Regions from separate parts of the Streptomyces sp. NBC_00247 genome, predicted to be linked through region 4. Evidence: riboswitches for the same ligand, from Rfam matches in the RefSeq annotation. Region 4 holds a riboswitch; each other region holds the start of a gene.
The links. A riboswitch is a leader RNA that binds a small molecule or an ion and turns the genes downstream of it on or off. The one in region 4 is predicted to bind cyclic di-AMP.
Positions count from the first base shown of each region.

Region 1: linked by a shared signal. The riboswitch ahead of OHT52_RS01095 (LysM peptidoglycan-binding domain-containing M23 family metallopeptidase) and the one ahead of OHT52_RS05290 (M23 family metallopeptidase) in region 4 are both predicted to bind cyclic di-AMP.
Region 2: linked by a shared signal. The riboswitch ahead of OHT52_RS10560 (transglycosylase family protein) and the one ahead of OHT52_RS05290 (M23 family metallopeptidase) in region 4 are both predicted to bind cyclic di-AMP.
Region 3: linked by a shared signal. The riboswitch ahead of OHT52_RS15820 (M23 family metallopeptidase) and the one ahead of OHT52_RS05290 (M23 family metallopeptidase) in region 4 are both predicted to bind cyclic di-AMP.

Region 1 is NZ_CP108093.1:315,554-319,783, reverse strand. It holds gene OHT52_RS01115 (resolvase) at 1-75, shown strand, start outside; gene OHT52_RS01110 (hypothetical protein) at 303-689, shown strand; gene OHT52_RS01105 (hypothetical protein) at 984-1,193, shown strand; gene OHT52_RS01100 (tyrosine-protein phosphatase) at 1,408-2,217, opposite strand; cyclic di-AMP (ydaO/yuaA leader) riboswitch at 2,646-2,802, shown strand; gene OHT52_RS01095 (LysM peptidoglycan-binding domain-containing M23 family metallopeptidase) at 2,806-3,699, shown strand; gene OHT52_RS01090 (SGNH/GDSL hydrolase family protein) at 3,881-4,230, shown strand, end outside.
Region 2 is NZ_CP108093.1:2,543,299-2,547,528, forward strand. It holds gene eno (phosphopyruvate hydratase) at 1-1,263, opposite strand, end outside; gene OHT52_RS10560 (transglycosylase family protein) at 1,614-2,333, opposite strand; cyclic di-AMP (ydaO/yuaA leader) riboswitch at 2,337-2,516, opposite strand; gene OHT52_RS10565 (transglycosylase family protein) at 2,807-3,868, opposite strand; gene OHT52_RS10570 (cytochrome P450 family protein) at 3,975-4,230, opposite strand, start outside.
Region 3 is NZ_CP108093.1:3,712,715-3,716,944, forward strand. It holds gene OHT52_RS15805 (hypothetical protein) at 1-64, opposite strand, end outside; tRNA gene OHT52_RS15810 (tRNA-Met) at 518-591, shown strand; gene OHT52_RS15815 (PP2C family protein-serine/threonine phosphatase) at 1,095-2,252, shown strand; cyclic di-AMP (ydaO/yuaA leader) riboswitch at 2,569-2,721, shown strand; gene OHT52_RS15820 (M23 family metallopeptidase) at 2,733-3,788, shown strand; gene OHT52_RS15825 (aldo/keto reductase) at 4,126-4,230, shown strand, end outside.
Region 4 is NZ_CP108093.1:1,335,796-1,340,025, reverse strand. It holds gene OHT52_RS05295 (M16 family metallopeptidase) at 1-1,138, shown strand, start outside; cyclic di-AMP (ydaO/yuaA leader) riboswitch at 1,352-1,519, shown strand; gene OHT52_RS05290 (M23 family metallopeptidase) at 1,533-2,297, shown strand; gene OHT52_RS05285 (GntR family transcriptional regulator) at 2,555-3,250, shown strand; gene OHT52_RS05280 (HPr family phosphocarrier protein) at 3,431-3,712, opposite strand; gene OHT52_RS05275 (bifunctional acetate--CoA ligase family protein/GNAT family N-acetyltransferase) at 4,057-4,230, shown strand, end outside.

The DNA.
Region 1 (4,230 bases), 1.0 Mb from region 4:
GGCCTCCCCGCGGTCCCGGCCCAGCGCAAGGCCCGCCGCGAGTACGAGAACCGGGTCACGGCGCTCACGCCCTGACAATGATCAATCTCAGCGCCAACCGCTGTACCGATGTTCCCCGAGGCCGTAATCGACCACGGCCGGGAGGCGCTGTCGTTAAGATCCGCTCATGACGTCACGACGGGCAGATGCCGCGTAGACCGCCGCGCAAGGTTCGGGTCGTAGCTCCCGGCCCTCCAGGCGATGGTGCCACCACCAGCACGTTGTTCGTCAGTCGCTGCCCCGGGGTGCCAATTTGTGCGGGTATGCACACGCACCTCTTTGTCGATGGCCTCGACATGATCGCGCGAAGCCACAGCGGGGCCGTCGGCCTGCACCCCCGACGACTCCTCCGCCCCGGCGGACCGCTCTATCCGGCCGATGCGATTCGAGACGTCAACGTGGCTTCTGTGGTGCCCTCTGAGCCCAGCGCGGGTGGGCTCGTCGTTCGTATGCGCCTCCACGGCGAGACCGTCGTCTGGACCGATCTGATGTACCCAGACCTCCAGGGCAGGCTCGTAGACGAAGTCCGGTTCGATCTCAGGCAGTACCTCGGCGAGATCGAGAGGGCCTGTCGGGAGTGGGAGGATGCTGACGACGAGGCCAGCCTGCCGGGAGATGGCTGTCGAAACACCCGTGGTCCAGTTGAATAGCGGCATTGAATAGCGGCATGGGAAGTGCCCGGGGCCAGAGGCCCACGTCGCGGCGACGGCGCCTACGTGGTGGTACGCCGTCCCGCCGTCAGTTCCCCGTGGACTCATCCCCCGCGCACGTCTAGGCCGTGTGTCGAAAGTCCCGCCTGTCCGGCGGCGTCCGGGCGGACGGCGCCACTTTCGGCACACGCCCTAAACGGCCATGATCGTTCTCACCGATACCGCTGTACCGACGTTCCCCGAGGCCGAGGAAGTCCTCCGGACCGCGGCCACCGGCGCCCGTGGAGTGACCGCATGACGACCGTCCTGCGGCATCCACGGCCCGGATGCACCTGGGACTGGTGGGCGGTCGACGCCGTCGGTTTCCTCGTGTGGTTCAGCCACGGGCCGGCCCCCGGACACCTGCCGGCGCACCTGGACCGGGTCGACGCGGCAACCGCGTGGGTGGAGGAGAACCGCCCGGTACGGTTCGCCCGCGACTCACCACTGCACGCGTTCGACTGAACCGGAGAACTGCCGACCTACACCCGGCACGCTGTCCCGGACTCTCCGATGCGGCCGGCCGACGCGCCTGCGGTCGTTGCCGGGGTCGCGGTCCTGGTCGAACCGGAACGGGCGGTCGGGGACATCTGGACGATCCACCTCGACGAGGGACGGGTCCGGGCGGCCCGACCGGGATCGCCCGGCCGACCGGGCCGCCGCGGCCTGATCGCGCTGCCTACCCCTCGTCCAGCAGCCGCTCGCGCAGCCGCTCCCGGGTTTCCGCGGAGAGTCCCAGCCCCTCGGCGAAGTAGCGCTCCGTGGTGCCCCAGGTCTCCTCGATCGTGGCGAAGGCCGCGTCCAGGTAGTCGATGTGCGCTCCGAAGAGCGGGTTGAGCAGGCTCATCACCTCGGTGGAGACCAGCGGGTCCGCACGGTCGCCGCGCCTCAGCCGGTACCGGCGGTGGGCGTCGTTGGACTTGAGGTAGTCCGCCGCGATGGCCTCGCGCTCGACACCGACCGCGAGCAGGGTCACCGCCATCGTCAGGCCCGCCCGGTCCTTGCCCGCGGCGCAGTGCATCAGCGCCGGCACGCTGTCCTCCGCCAGGGCGTGCAGCACCCGGCTGTGTTCGGCCGTGCGGTCGGTGATGATCGAGCGGTACGAGGCGAGCATCCGCTCCGTGCCCTTGCCGTCGGCGAGCAGTGAGCGCAGCTGCGCGATGTCGCCCTCGCGCACCAGCCGCCAGAACCCGGCCCCGTCGGCGGGGTCCGAGAGCGGGATGAGGACGCTGCGCACGCCCGGCAGCTCCACGTCGAAGCCGTCGAGCTTCTGGTCGGCGGAGTTGCGGAAGTCGAAGACGGTGTGCAGCCCGAGCCGACCGAGGAAGACGGCGTCCTCGGCGGTGGCGGCGGCGAGGTGACCGCTGCGGAAGAGCCTCCCGTGCCGCACCCGTCGTCCGTCGGTGGTGGGCAACCCGCCCACGTCCCGGAAGTTACGGACCCCGCTCAGCTCGGGTTCGGCCGGCGAGAACTGCGGCACCTGCGTCACAGCGGCTCCTCGGTGCGTCTGGGCGCCGGCGCTGCTCGCCGACGTCGGCTCGTCGCGACCCTACGACATCGCTCCCCGGCGCCGGAGTAGCGGCGGTCGGTTGCCGGCGGCTGAAGATCCGGCATCCGTGATCTGCGCGACATGTCCGCATTGTGTTGATTTTGCGCAACATCACCCGTTTATAGGGGGGATGGTGGGTGATCTCGTGAGCGGGATCATATCCGTGACCGTGTGTGGCCGAAAGGCCGGGCGACGGCCCGTCCGTCGCGCGGAATGCCAAGATCCGTAATCCACGGAGGGTGACCGGAAAAGCGGACCGATTTCGGATCCGGGATTCCGTTCCGCTTGCGACGGCTTGTTCCGTCCGACCTGGCTCGATTACGTTCACCATCACTCCGGACGGACCGCCTAATCCTGCCGCCGCCCGGAATTCGCACTCACTGATGCGTGGCAGGAGCGGGGGACCCAGGTAAGCCGCCGACCGGAGTTGTTCCGGACGGCTCGGGGTGAAGTCGTGTTCAGCGCGACCGGGCATCTCCAGCCCGAACCCGACAGCTCACCTCGTAGGCGCCGGAGAGGAATTTCCCCATGCCCATCCCGGGTAAGCACCGTCGTAAGAAGTCCGGCCCGATCGCTCGCGGCATCCTCGCCGTCGGAGCCGGTGGCGCCGTCGTCGCCCTGCCGCTCCTCGGAGCCACGGGTGCCCACGCCGCCGAGCAGTCGGCCCCCGCCGCCCAGTCGGCCCCGGCCGCCCAGCAGTCCGCCAAGACCTACAAGGTCGTCTCGGGCGACTACCTGGCGAAGATCGCCGCCCAGCACAAGATCAAGGGTGGCTGGGAGAAGCTCTACCAGGACAACCGCGAGGTCGTCGGCGGCAACCCGAGCCTGATCCTCCCGGGCATGAAGCTGACCCTCGGCGCCCAGGCGTCCAGCTCGGCCTCCACCGCGTCCTCCGCCAAGGCCGAGGCTCCGAAGGCCGAGACGAAGACGGCCGCCAAGACCGGGACGAAGGCTGCCCCGGCGACCGCGACGGAGTCCGCCGCGACCACCACCAAGGCCGCCGACAGCAACAGCACCGGCTGGACCACCCCGGTGGCCAACGCGACCGTCACCACCCAGTACCACGCCTCCGGCTCCATGTGGTCCAGCGGTTACCACACCGGCTCCGACTTCAGCGCCGCCACCGGCACCGTCGTCCGCGCCGTCGGCCCCGGCACCGTCGTCTCCGCCGGCTACGACGGCGCCTACGGCAACGAGGTCATCATCAAGCACGCCGACGGCATGTACTCCCAGTACGCGCACCAGTCGCAGCTGATGGTCTCGGTCGGCCAGACCGTCACCGGCGGCCAGCAGATCGGTCTCTCGGGTGCCACCGGCAACGTCACCGGCCCGCACCTCCACTTCGAGATCCGCACCACCCCGAGCTACGGCTCGGACGTGGACCCGATCGCCTACCTGCGGTCCCACGGCGTCTCCATCTGAGACACCTCCTCTTGACGTATCGTCACGATCCGTCAGGGCTTCGAGGGGCGGTGCGCGTAAGCGCGCCGCCCCTCTACTTATTCCGGCTTTACCAAAACCTGACCGGGTGGTCTATCTCACCCCACGTCAACCCCTTCTTACGGTCGCGTAGGTCACATGGAAAGGGGCAAGATATGTGGTCGTGGCAGACGATTCGAGAATCCAGAAGACAGACATCATCGGGTCGTACGCGGCGATCGGCGACAGTTTCACCGAGGGAGTCGGGGACCCCGGACCGGACGGATCCTATGTCGGCTGGGCGGACCGTTTCGCGGTTCTTCTCGCTGATCAGCTTCCCGCCCCCGACGAGACGGCCGGTGCCGATTCCGTGCACGGGCTATTCCGGTACGCCAATCTCGCGGTACGCGGACGACTGCTCGACCAGATAGTCGAGGAGCAGGTTCCCCGCGCCAAGGAGCTCGCACCGGACCTGGTGAGCTTCTGCGCCGGCGGCAACGACATCATCCGGCCCGGCACCGACCCGGACGACCT
Region 2 (4,230 bases), 1.2 Mb from region 4:
CGAGCGGCCGGCGTACACGGCGGCGTCGTCGAGGATCTCCTCGATGCGCAGCAGCTGGTTGTACTTGGCGACGCGGTCCGAGCGGGCCGGGGCGCCGGTCTTGATCTGACCGCAGTTCACGGCGACGGCGAGGTCGGCGATGGTGACGTCCTCGGTCTCACCGGAACGGTGGGACATCATGCACTTGAAGCCGTTGCGCTGCGCGAGCTCGACGGCGTCCAGGGTCTCGGTCAGCGAACCGATCTGGTTGACCTTGACGAGCAGGGCGTTGGCCGAGCCCTCCTCGATGCCACGGGCGAGGCGCTCGGGGTTGGTGACGAAGAGGTCGTCGCCGACGATCTGCACCTTGGTGCCGAGCTTGTCGGTGATGACCTTCCAGCCGGCCCAGTCGTCCTCGTACAGCGGGTCCTCGATGGAGACCAGCGGGTACGCGGAGACGAGCTCCTCGTAGTACTCGGTCATCTCGGCGGCCGAGCGCGACTTGCCCTCGAACTCGTACTTGCCGTCCTTGTAGAACTCGGACGCGGCGACGTCGAGCGCGAGCGCGATGTCGCGGCCGGGGACGAAGCCGGCCTCCTTGATGGCCTCGACGATGAGGTCGAGGGCGGCGCGGTTGGACTCGAGGTTCGGGGCGAAGCCGCCCTCGTCGCCGAGACCGGTGGAGAGGCCCTTGGTCTTCAGGACCTTCTTCAGCGTGTGGTAGGTCTCGGCACCCCAGCGAAGGGCCTCGGAGAAGGACTCCGCGCCGATCGGGGCGATCATGAACTCCTGGATGTCGACGTTGGAGTCGGCGTGCGACCCACCGTTCAGGATGTTCATCATCGGAACGGGCAGCAGGTGCGCGTTCGGGCCGCCGAGGTAGCGGAAGAGCGGGAGGTCGGCGGCCTCGGAGGCGGCGTGGGCCACGGCGAGCGAGACGCCGAGGATGGCGTTGGCGCCGAGCGAGCCCTTGTTCTCCGTGGCGTCGAGGTCGCACATCGCCTGGTCGATCAGACGCTGCTCGGTGGCGTCGTAGCCGACGAGCTCCGGGCCGATCTGCTCGATGACGGCGAGGACGGCCTTCTCCACGCCCTTGCCGAGGTAACGCTTGGGGTCGCCGTCGCGAAGCTCGACGGCCTCGAACGCGCCGGTGGAGGCGCCGGACGGAACGGCAGCACGGCCCGTGCTGCCGTCGTCGAGACCAACTTCGACCTCGACGGTGGGGTTACCCCGCGAGTCGAGGATTTCCCGGGCTACGACGACGTCGATGGACGGCACGAGCATCTCCTTCTGGGATGTGACGCTGACTGTGCGGGGCTCTTGAGCCTGGCGACTAGAGCCTAACCGGACACAGGACATCGGCCAGCCGACCGTCCGTCCAGTGACACGACGAGCCTACACATTGTTTCCGTACGGAACATAACGTCCGGCGGTACGGGGGCCGGCGGTCCGCGGTACGGCGGGGGAAGCGAACCTCTCCTTCCCCTCCTCACCTGTACGCCGCTCGCGGTCCCGCATCCGCACCGGCGCCGGAAAAGGCCCTGGCCCGGCGCGCGGGGGGAGTGCGCGCCGGGCCAGGGAGTGGGAAAGGGGTGCCGCCGGACACCCCCGTTCCGGGGAGGAGTGGTTCGTGATTACTTCAGGTGGAGCTGCTGACCCGGGAAGATGAGGTCGGCGTCGTCGACGATGTCGTGGTTCAACTCGAACAGCTTCTGCCAGCCGCCCTTGACGCCCTGCTTCTCGGCGATGGTGCTGAGGGTGTCGCCGGTGACGACCTTGTACTCGCCGTCGCCCTTCTCCACCTTGTCGCCGGTCGGCGTGGTGACGGTCTCGGACTTCGCGGCGGCGGGGCGGTCCTCGCCGCGGGAGGCGGTCTGCGAGTCGGTGGCGCGGTCCGGCGTCGCCGTGGTGGCGCTGTCGTCGGTCGCGGTCGAGCCGGTGCTCGCGGAGGAGCCCGTGTCGACGCCCGGGTCCACACCGTCGTTGGTGAGGTTGCCGGCACCGGCGCAGGACCAGGCACCCGGGCCCTGCAGGTCGAGCAGCACCTCGGCGGTGGCGATCTGCTGCTCCTTGGTCGCCAGGTCGGCGCGGGGGGCGTACTTCGTACCGCCGGCGGCGGCCCAGCTGGACTGCGAGAACTGCAGGCCGCCGTAGTAGCCGTTGCCGGTGTTGATGGACCAGTTGCCACCGGACTCGCACTGGGCGACGGCGTCCCAGGTGGCGACGGAGGCGGCGGAAGCGTTGGTGGCGCCCATCAGCGGGAGGGCGATGGCGGCACCGGCGACGCCGGCGAGCGTGGCCACACGGACGGCCTTGGACGAGCGGCGGTGCTTACCGTTGCTGGACAGCAGCATGGAACGTCTCCTCACCGACGCCTACGAGGTGAGCTGTCGGGTTCGGGCCAATGAGTGCCCGGCCACACGTCCTTGCGTGTGGCTTAACCCCTAGCCGGCTCCGGCCGCCCGTCGTTCCGACGGGCCGTCCGATACCGGCGGCTTACCTGGGTCCCCCGCTCCTGCCTACGGCGCTTTACGCGTCTGTTCCCTTCGACCGACGGCAGGATTCGGCGTGACGGTCGACGGGGCCCGCGGTGCGAGCGGTTCTGACCGTAAACAGAGGGAACCCCCACATTCAATGATGGACATATCAGACAATCAGACCTTACTAGCCACGGTTGAATAACCGTTTCCGCAGGTCAAAGCGGACATCTGCGAACGCCGGTGACCGCGACACGCCGAAACAGCGAAGAGACCCATGTCTCACTTTCGCAAAAGTGGACATAGGCCCCTTAACTGCCCCTCTTTTTGGGGTGTTTTCCCGAATTGGATCAGTTGGCGGGAGCGGTCTCGGCCGTGTCGGGAACGGTCTCCGGCGTGTCGGAGGTGGCGTCCGACGCGGCCGGGGCGGTGCCGGTCGCCGCGGGGGCCTCCGCCGACGTCAGGTCGAGCTCCTGGCCGGGCAGGATCAGGTCCGGGTCGGAGCCGATCACGCTCTCGTTGGCCTGGTAGAGCTCGGTCCAGCCGTCGGAGAGGTTCTGCGCGTCGGCGATCGCCCAGAGGTTGTCGCCGGACCGGACCGTGTACGTCCCGTCCGTCGCGAGGGTCGTGTCGTCGCGCGCGTCGCCGTCCCCGCGCGAGGCGTGCCGGCCGGTGTCGCGCGAGGCGTCGGCGGCCGCCTCGTCCGGGTCGGGCGTCCCGCGGTGCTTGCCGCTCGTCGCGGTGTCACCGGTCGCCGCGTCCGTCGCGCCGCCCTTGGTACCGCTCTTCGCACCGCTCTTGCCGGGCGTGGTGGCGTCCGGGGTGGCCGAGCCGGAGGGCGAGGGGGTCGCGGAGGCGTCGGGGCTCGGCGTGGCGCTGCTCCCGGAGGTGCCGCCGGAGTCCGGGGCGCCGGTCGAGCCGGAGGAGCCCGTCGACTCCGCGGTGCCGGTGGAGACGGGTGCGCCGTCCGCGTCCGGGATCGTGCCGGCCGAGGCTCCCGCGTCCGTGGAGCCGGGGTCGACGCCGATGAGGGCGCCCGCGGGCGCCAGCCCGGAGATCACCGCGCACCCGGGCCACGCCTGCGGGCCCTTGGCGTCGAGCACCTTCTCCGCCACGGCTATCTGCTGGGTGCGGCTGGCGAGATCCGCGCGCTGCGCGTACTCCGTACCGCCGTAGGCGGACCAGGTCTCCTGGGAGAACTGCAGTCCGCCGTAGTAGCCGTTGCCGAAGTCCGCGCTCCAGGTGCCGCCGCTCTCGCATTCGGCGACCTTGTCCCAGGTGTTCGCGTCCGCCGCGCCGGCACTGCCTGCGGCGAGGAGCGGAATCGCGAGGGCGGAGCCTGTCACGCCGGCTGCGACGACGATGGCGGGTGCCTGGCGAGGGCGGCGGTGTCTGCCGTTCGCGGAGCCCATGGGAGTGCCTTCCGTGTGACTGACGGGTGAACTGATGCGTCGAACCGTGAACCTAGCGGGACTCGAACGTGTGTCACAAGTCGATGCCTCGCAGATCACGTGAACATCACAGTGTTGACGGAACGTCACCTTGGTCGAGCGCCGGCCTGGGCGTGAACTCCACCGGAAGGGTGCGCAGTCCACGCATGATGAGCCCTCCACGCCACCGCAAATCGGCTGTTTCTCCCGCAAGACGCAGGTCAGGGAGGCGCCTCAACAGGGTCGCGAGGGCGGTCCGTCCCTCCAGCCGGGCGAGCGGCGCACCCACGCAGTAGTGGATGCCGTGGCCGTAGCCGAGGTGCTGATTGTCACGCCGGGCGAGG
Region 3 (4,230 bases), 2.4 Mb from region 4:
GCACTCGGGCCCCCAGAGAGGTGTCCGAGGGGGTGGAAGGGGCGGGAGTGAGAGGTGTGGTCATGGTGGAGTCCTCCGGAGAGAGCGGCGTTGCGGGACCGGGAGCGCGTGGCCGACGCCGGGGCAGGGCGAATTCCGCCGCCTCGGGGGCACGTGTCCGCACGGGCAGCCCGCCGGTTCTGGGGGATGCATCCACATCCTTGGCCAGAAGAGCACGCGTGGCAACTGCCTCATGCAAAAAGACCGTTGGAGTGGGTGTGGCGGTGCTTTGGGCCTAACTGTGTTGCTCTGCGCGCGGGATGACGGCAGGGCTGGATCGGCGGTGGTGAACTCGGCTCGTGGAAGGGCGGGTTGCCGGTGTCCGTACCCCTGGTGGGGATTCTTCGGGCGGGCGGCAACGCTTTGGGGGCGAGCCCTGGGCGTGTGCGCCGATGCCGGGAGAGCCGCTCGGTCGTGCCCGTGTGGTTCCGGGGTGGTTCGAAGCCCGCTCAGGATGCCGTAGAGTTGTGTTCATCGACGCGGGGTGGAGCAGCTCGGTAGCTCGCTGGGCTCATAACCCAGAGGTCGCAGGTTCAAATCCTGTCCCCGCTACTGAAGGCCCGGGCCCGGCACGCACAGCGTGCCGGGCCCGAGTCGTTCCCGCGTGTTCGCCCACGGGAATGCGTGCGCAAGCGTCGTCCGTTCGGCCCCTCCGTTCTCTGCGAGTGTTCGGCCCGCTCGGTCCGACCGGCGCGTAAAGATCTGCCGTAATGGGCATGAACTGGTCCATCCAGGGACCTCGCACACCCGCACGGTCGCGGCCACCAGGTCGAACGCGTTGACGGGAGTCCGGGCGTCCGGGGAGTCCGGGCGTCCGGAGCGGTTGCGCCGCCGTTTCCGTGCGCGGCGCACGGGCACTCGCCGAACGGTGTGGAACCCCGTTCCGCCGGACCGGTGCACCCGCCGTACGCCGACGGTGGGGGGCGCTCGACGGGGAGCCGTGCGCTCCCCCCAATGGACGACGAGGAGTCGCCGCACGGCGCGGTTCGGGCCGGCCCGGGCGGGGCGCGGTAGGTTCCGCAGCCGTGGCGGGACAGGGCAGGAGAAGCACAGAGGTGGCGAAACGGCTGTACGGGGGCGGTTGGGCGTCCGGGGGTGTCAGTGCCCGGCGATTCGTGCGGATTCTGCCTGCCCTGCTCGTCCTCGGCGGGCTGGTCTTCGACATCGCGTCACCGCCCCGCTTCACGGCGGTACCCCTGTTCGTCGCCGCGCCTCTGATCGCCGCGCCGTTCGCCTCCCGGGCCGGCACCGTCCGGATCGGTGCCGCCTCGCTGTCGGCCGTCATCGCGATGCGGGTGTACGTGGGCACCATCGGCGAGATCGTTCCGATCATCGAGACGCTCACCGTGGCCACCACGGCCGTGCTGGCGCTCGTCATCAACGGGGTGGTGCGGCGCGGAAGCGAGCAGCTGGCCTCCGCCCGGATCATCGCGGAGACCGCCATGCGCGCGGTGCTGCCCGTTCCGGCCGACCGGGTGGGCGGGCTCCATGTCGCCGCGCGGTACGAGGCGGCGCAGGCGGACGAGTACGTCGGCGGCGACCTGTTCGCCGTCGCGGACACTCCGCACGGAGTGCGTCTCGTCCTGGGCGACGTGCGCGGCAAGGGGCTCGACGCGGTCGAGGCGGTGGCGGTGATCATCGGCGCGTTCCGGGAGGCCGCCGAGCAGGAGGAGACGCTGGAGGGGGTGGCGGACCGGCTGGAGCGTGCGCTGGTCAGGGACGCGGCGCGGCGCGGGGGCCTGGACCCGGTGGAGGGGTTCGTCACCGCGGTGCTCGCCGAGATCCCCCAGGGCTCCGCCACGCTGCGGATCGTCAACCGGGGCCACCCCGAACCGTTGCTGTTGCACGCCGGGGGAGCGCTGGACGTGCTGCGGCCCGGTACGCCCGCGCTGCCGCTCGGCATGGCGCTGGGAGCCTGGCCGGACCAGGCTGACGAGTGGGACTTCCCGCCGGGCGCGACCCTGTTGACCTACACGGACGGGCTCTCCGAGGCGCGCGACTCGGCGGGCGTGTTCTACGACCCGGCGGAGCGGCTGCGCGGCAGGATCTTCCCCGGTCCCGACGAGCTGCTCTCGGCGCTCACCGACGACGTCCGGCTGCACACCGGTGGCCACTCGACGGACGACTTGGCGCTGCTCGCGGTGGCCCGGCCCGCGGAGGACCAGCCGGAGCGCCGGACCACCGTGCCGATCGTGGGCCGCGGCGGCGGCTGACGCGGTTCCGGGCGGCCGGCGTCACTTCTCGGAATCACGCCCGGGTGGCGCTCCCGCGGTCGGCTCCGCGGACCGTCGCCCCGGGTGCGGCGACGGTCCGTAGCGGGGCGGTGCCGCTCGATAACATATGACACACCGTCAGATGAATGCGGTCGTACGGGTCGTCCGCAAGTCGCCCCTATTGGCGGGGGAATGCCCAGGTAAATCCCGGCCCGAAGCGGGAATGATCAAGGGGAACGGCTTGGAATCGGAGCCGTATGTCTATTAACGTTCGATAACGCAGCGCGGTCGTCCCAGCCGTCGTCAGAGACGGCGCCGTGCGCGAGCGCCGAATTCCGCAAGGGAACCGGGGAACCACTTCTTGGGGTGAATCGGACACCTGTGTCTCGACAGAGACACCAGGCGCCCGTAGGAGACCTTCCTGCTCCGAACCCGTCAGCTAACCCGGTAGGCGAGAAGGAAGGAAAGGAGTGCGCCCACGTGGCGTCCAACCAGCCTGCCCCCGAAGCCCCGTCACCCTTCGCCACCCGTGAGGGTTTCGGCTCCCCCGGGGACGCCGACAGGGCCTGGGAGGAATGGAACCCCACCGAGGATTCCCTCCGCCCCGTACGCGGCCGGCACCGCGTCGCCAAGCAGCGTGGTCTCGCGCGTAGTTCCACCGTCCTCGGGGTCGGCGTCATCGCGGCCGTCGGTGCGGGCGGCATGGCCACCGCGCAGAGCAAGCCGCCGGTCTCCATTTCTCTTCCCGATTCGCTCGCGGACAACCTTCCGGACGCCAAGTCCCTTCCCGGGCTGGGTGCTCTGATCACCGCGGTCCAGTCCGACGACACTCCCGTGCCGGTGGCAGCCGCCGCGCCGTTCACCACGGCCGGGCTCACCACGGCGGAGACCGAGCAGGGCGCCACCGACGCGGGCGAGGCGCTGCGCGCCCGCATCCTCCAGCAGGCCGAGCAGCAGCAGTCCGCCGCCGACGCGGACGCGAAGGCGGCGGAGGAGGAGGCGGCGGCGGCCAAGGCCGCCACCGAGGCCAAGAAGCAGCAGGACGCGGCCACGGCGAAGGCCGCGGCGGAGAAGAAGGCGGCGGAGGAGGCCGCGGCGAAGAAGGCCGAGGCCGAGAGGCTCGCCAAGCTCGCCGCCAGCTACTCGCTCCCCACCTCCGCGTACACGATCACCTCCACCTTCGGCGAGGCCGGCACGATGTGGGCCTCCGGGCAGCACACCGGTCTCGACTTCGCCGCGCCGACCGGTACCCCGGTCAAGGCCGTGCACGGGGGAACGGTCAAGTCGGCGGGCTGGTCGGGCTCGTACGGGTACCGCACGGTCCTGCAGCTCGACGACGGTACGGAGATCTGGTACTGCCACCAGTCCTCCATGGACGTCGTCGTCGGCCAGCAGGTCGGCACGGGCGACACCATCGGCCGCGTGGGAGCCACCGGCAACGTCACCGGCCCGCACCTCCACCTCGAAGTCCACACCGCGGACGGCACCGGCATCGACCCGATGGCCTGGCTGACCGGCAAGGGCCTCACCGTCTGACGCCTCCGGGCCCACCCGGGCACGCCGCGTGGGCCCGGGTGGCCGCGTATCCCCCGCCGGACACGCCCTCGGGCGCCCCCTGCCCCGGCAGCCCTGACGCTTCCCCCCGACGTCAGGGCTGCCGGCTTCCCCTTCGCCCTGCCGAATCCCGGCCGAATCCCTGCCGAACCCCGGCCGGAATCCCTGCCGAATCCCGGCCGGAACCGTCGCGCGGCAGTCGCCGCGGCAGCCACCGTCGGGATCACGGCCGGATCCGCCGCCGGAATCGCGGCCCGTGGGTGGCGGCTGGAGCTCCGGAAGCGGAATACGGTCTCCCGTCCGCTCCGTTGAACTCCTCATGACTTCTTCTCTCCGCACACTCGGCACGTCCGGCATCAAGGTCTTCCCCCTCGCCCTCGGCGGCAACGTCTTCGGCTGGACCGCCGACGAGGCCCAGTCCTTC
Region 4 (4,230 bases):
CGCCGCCGAGCTGGAGCGCTGCGGCGCCACGCTCGACGCGCACGCCGACCACCCGGGCGTCCGGGTCTCGCTGGAGGTGCCCGTCTCCCGCCTGGCCAAGGCGCTCGGCCTGGTCGCCGAGGCGCTGCGGGCCCCCGCCTTCGCCGACAGCGAGATCGAGCGCCTGGTGGGAAACCGCCTGGACGAGATCCCGCACGAGCAGGCCAACCCCGCGCGCCGCGCGGCCAAGCAGCTCTACAAGGAGCTGTTCCCGGCCACCGCCCGGATGTCGCGCCCGCGTCTGGGCACCGAGGACACCGTGCGGCGGATCGACGCCGCCGCCGTCCGCGCCTTCTACGACGCCCACGTCCGCCCCGCCACGGCGGTCGCGGTCGTCGTCGGCGACCTCACCGGCATCGACCTGGACGCACTGCTCGCCGAGACCCTGGGCGACTGGTCGGGCAACGGCGGCAGCCCCCGTCCGGTGGCGCCGATCACCGCGGACGACACCGGCCGCGTGGTCGTCGTCAACCGTCCGGGAGCCGTACAGACGCAGCTGCTCATCGGCCGCATCGGCGCGGACCGGCACGACAGCGTCTGGCCCGCCCAGGTCCTCGGGGCGTACTGCCTCGGCGGCACGCTCACCTCGCGGCTCGACCGGGTGCTGCGCGAGGAGAAGGGCTACACCTACGGCGTACGCGCGTTCGCCCAGGTGCTCCGCTCCACCGCCGGCGGTCCGGACTCCGGACCGGCCGGTGCGGCGATGCTGGCCATCAGCGGTTCGGTGGACACCGAGTCCACGGGACCCGCGCTCGACGACCTCTGGAAGGTCCTGCGGACCCTCGCGGCGGACGGGCTGACGGACGCCGAGCGCGAGACCGCCGTGCAGAACCTCGTGGGGGTCGCCCCGCTGAAGTTCGAGACGGCGGCCTCGGTCGCGGCGACCCTCGCCGACCAGGTCGAGCAGCAGCTGCCCGACGACTTCCAGGCCCACCTGTACGCCCGGCTCGCCGAGACCGGCACGGTCGAGGCGACCGCCGCGGTGGTCAACGCCTTCCCGGTGGACCGGCTGGTGACGATCCTGGTGGGCGACGCGGCGCAGATCGCCGAGCCCGTCCGCGCGCTGGGCATCGGTGAGGTGACGGTCGTGAACGGCTGACCGGCCGTCACCCGCACGACCGGGTACGCCCGGCAGCGCGACCCCGGCGGGAGAGATCTCGTCGGGGTCGCGTCGTTTGTCCTCTTTGCCGGAAGCGTGGCTGTCTGCCCTGTGGGATGCGCTACAAAACGCCCTGTCCGTTTGGTGATCGAAAGCGCCGCGGCCTAGCGTCGATCCGGCTGTCCGCCGACTGTGTACCGCACTCGCGGTGCCGGACAGCCATCGCCGAGTCCCCGTCAGGCGCGAGCCTGGGGAGCCGGGGACCCGTGAAGTCCCTGGGGTGAATCGGGCGCGCCCGTCTCGTGAGAGGCGTGAACGCCCGTAGGAGACCTTCCTGCTCCGAACCCGTCAGCTAACCCGGTAGGCGAGAAGGAAGGAAAGGATCCGCTCCTCCATGGCGTTCACCCGTGCCACCGGGACGCATCGTGCCCCGGGCCGTCTGACGCGCACCACCGCCCGGTTCGCCGGTGTCGCGGCACTCGCGGCCACCGGCGTCGTCGCTTCGACGGCCTCCCCGGCCCTCGCCGCCGATCCGTCCGTCCCGTCGCCCCGTACGACCGGCCTCATCGGGGCCGTGGCGCTCGGCGACTCCATCGCGGACCGGATAGCCGACCAGGCGGAGGCCCAGCACCGCGTCGCCGAGGCCAGGGCGAAGGCCGAAGCGAAGGCCAAGGCCGAGGCCGCCGTACGGGTCAGGGAAGCCCGTGAGGCGAAGGCGCGCGCCGCGCGTGCCGCCGAACGCAAGCGGCTGAACTCCTTCCACCTGCCCGTCGCGGGGTCGTACATCAGCACCGGTTACAGGTCGAGCGGCTCCCTCTGGTCCTCCGGCAGCCACTCCGGCGTCGACTTCCACGCCGCCACGGGTACCCCCGTCCACGCCGTGGGCGCGGGCACGGTCGTCGAAGCCGGCTGGGGCGGCGCGTACGGCAACAACGTCGTGCTGCGGATGACGGACGGCACGTACACCCAGTACGGCCACCTCTCCTCGATCGGTGTCTCGGTCGGCCAGAGCGTCTCGTCGGGCGAGCGGATCGGCCTCTCCGGCGCCACCGGCAACGCGACCGGCCCGCACCTGCACTTCGAGGCGCGCACCGGACCGGAGTACGGCTCCGACATGGACCCCGTGGCGTATCTGCGGGCCCACGGCCTCACGGTCTGACCCGCGCTCCCGGTCCTGCCTTCGCGCTCGCCCCCACCGGCGCTGACCGGCCCTGATCGCCCCCTGATCACCCCGAAGCCCCGGACCCGTGCCGGGGCTTCGGCATATCACCCGAAACCCTCCGGCCCGCCGGCTCCGCAGGCAAAAGATATGTGCGAATTCCGGTACGCCATCGGAAATTCACTCAGATTGCAATAGAGTCACGGTGCAGGCTTCGATCGGCCGCGTTTCGCGGGGATTAAGGCGGAGGTTCGGACATGCGCATTCCCGCGCACTCGGTATGCACGGCAATCCGTGAAGACATCGTCTCGGGCGTCTACGAGCGCGGCAGCCGCCTCACCGAGGAGCTTCTGGCGCGGCGCTACGGCGTCTCGCGCGTCCCGGTGCGCGAAGCCCTGCGGACCCTGGAGTCCGAGGGGTTCGTGGTCACCCGCAGGCATGCGGGCGCCTGTGTCGCCGAACCGACCGAGCAGGAGGCGGCCGACCTCCTGGAGGTGAAGCTCCTGCTGGAGCCGCTGGGTGCGGCACGGGCCGCGCAGCGCCGCACCGAGGCTCACCTCAAGGTCCTGCGCGGACTGGTCAAGCTGGGACAGGAGCGGGCCCGCCGGGGCGAGGGGGAGGACCTGCGCTCGCTGGGCGGCTGGTTCCACGAGACGCTCGCCCAGGCGTCGGGCAGCCCCGGTCTCATCGCGCTGCTGACCCAGCTCCGGCACAAGATCACCTGGATGTACGCCGTCGAGCAGCCGGTCCGCCCCGTCGAGTCGTGGGCCGAACACGGAGCCCTCGTGGACGCGGTGGCCCGGGGCGACGCGGAGCGCGCCAGGGGGCTGGCCACGCAGCACGCGGAGCGTTCGCTGGCCGCACACCGGCCGCGCCGCCCGGTCCGAGCGGTGAAACAGTCCCGGGTGAGCACTTCGCAACATCCCGTAAACACCTCGGGTGCCCGTCATTAACAAACTCGCCGTATACAAAGAGAAGCGAATTGGCGGGAGCATTCTCCGTGCTGCCGGAATTACCGTCACGGCTGCCGCGAGAAAAGGCCGAGCCGAAAACGGCTGAGCCGCGCCGTCCGTGAAGGACGGCGCGGCCCGGCCGAGCGAAGAATTCCGTCATGGGGTCCGGCGGAAGGGGTGTCAGACCGTTTCCGGAAGCTCGTCGAGTCCTTCGGAGACCAACCTCGCCAGGCGGTCCAGTGCGGCGTCCGCGCCCTCCGCCGCGGAGGCGAGCACGATCTCCTCGCCACCCTCCGCTCCCAGTCCGAGGACCGCGAGCATCGACGCGGCATTGACCGGGCTGCCGTCCGCCTTGGCGATCGTCACCGGGACCCCGGAGGCCGTGGCGGCGCGGACGAAGATGGAAGCGGGGCGGGCGTGCAGGCCTTCTGCCCATCCGACGTTGACGCGGCGCTCAACCATGGTTCTGCCCTTCGTGAATCTGCGATGTCCTGATCGGTATTCGATTTGTCTAGACCATTGTGTCATGGGGGCGTGGACCCGCGTAGCCTCCTGCCGGCGGACGTCGCCCGGTGGGCTTCCCAGCCTGCCCCGGCGCCGAATCCGCCGCGACCCGTGCCCGGCACGGCGATGCCCGTACGGCCCGGACGGGTGACCGGGACGTCGGGCCGGAGCGTCGGGCCGGGGCGTCGGGCCGGCCGGGGTGACCGACGGCCGGGTGGCCGGGCCGTGCCGCCGTGCGCCCCGACCGTCCGGTGCTCCGGGCGCACCCGCCCCGGAGCACCGGACGGTCGTAGGCTTTCCCCATGCAGCCCACGCCGGAGCAGAGTCCGCCTCACGCGTACCCCGACCACTGGGAGGCGGACGTGGTGCTGCGGGACGGTGGCACCGCCCGGATCGGACCCATCACCCCGGACGACGCCGGACGGCTGGTCAGCTTCTTCGAGCAGGTCTCCGACGAGTCGAAGTACTACCGCTTC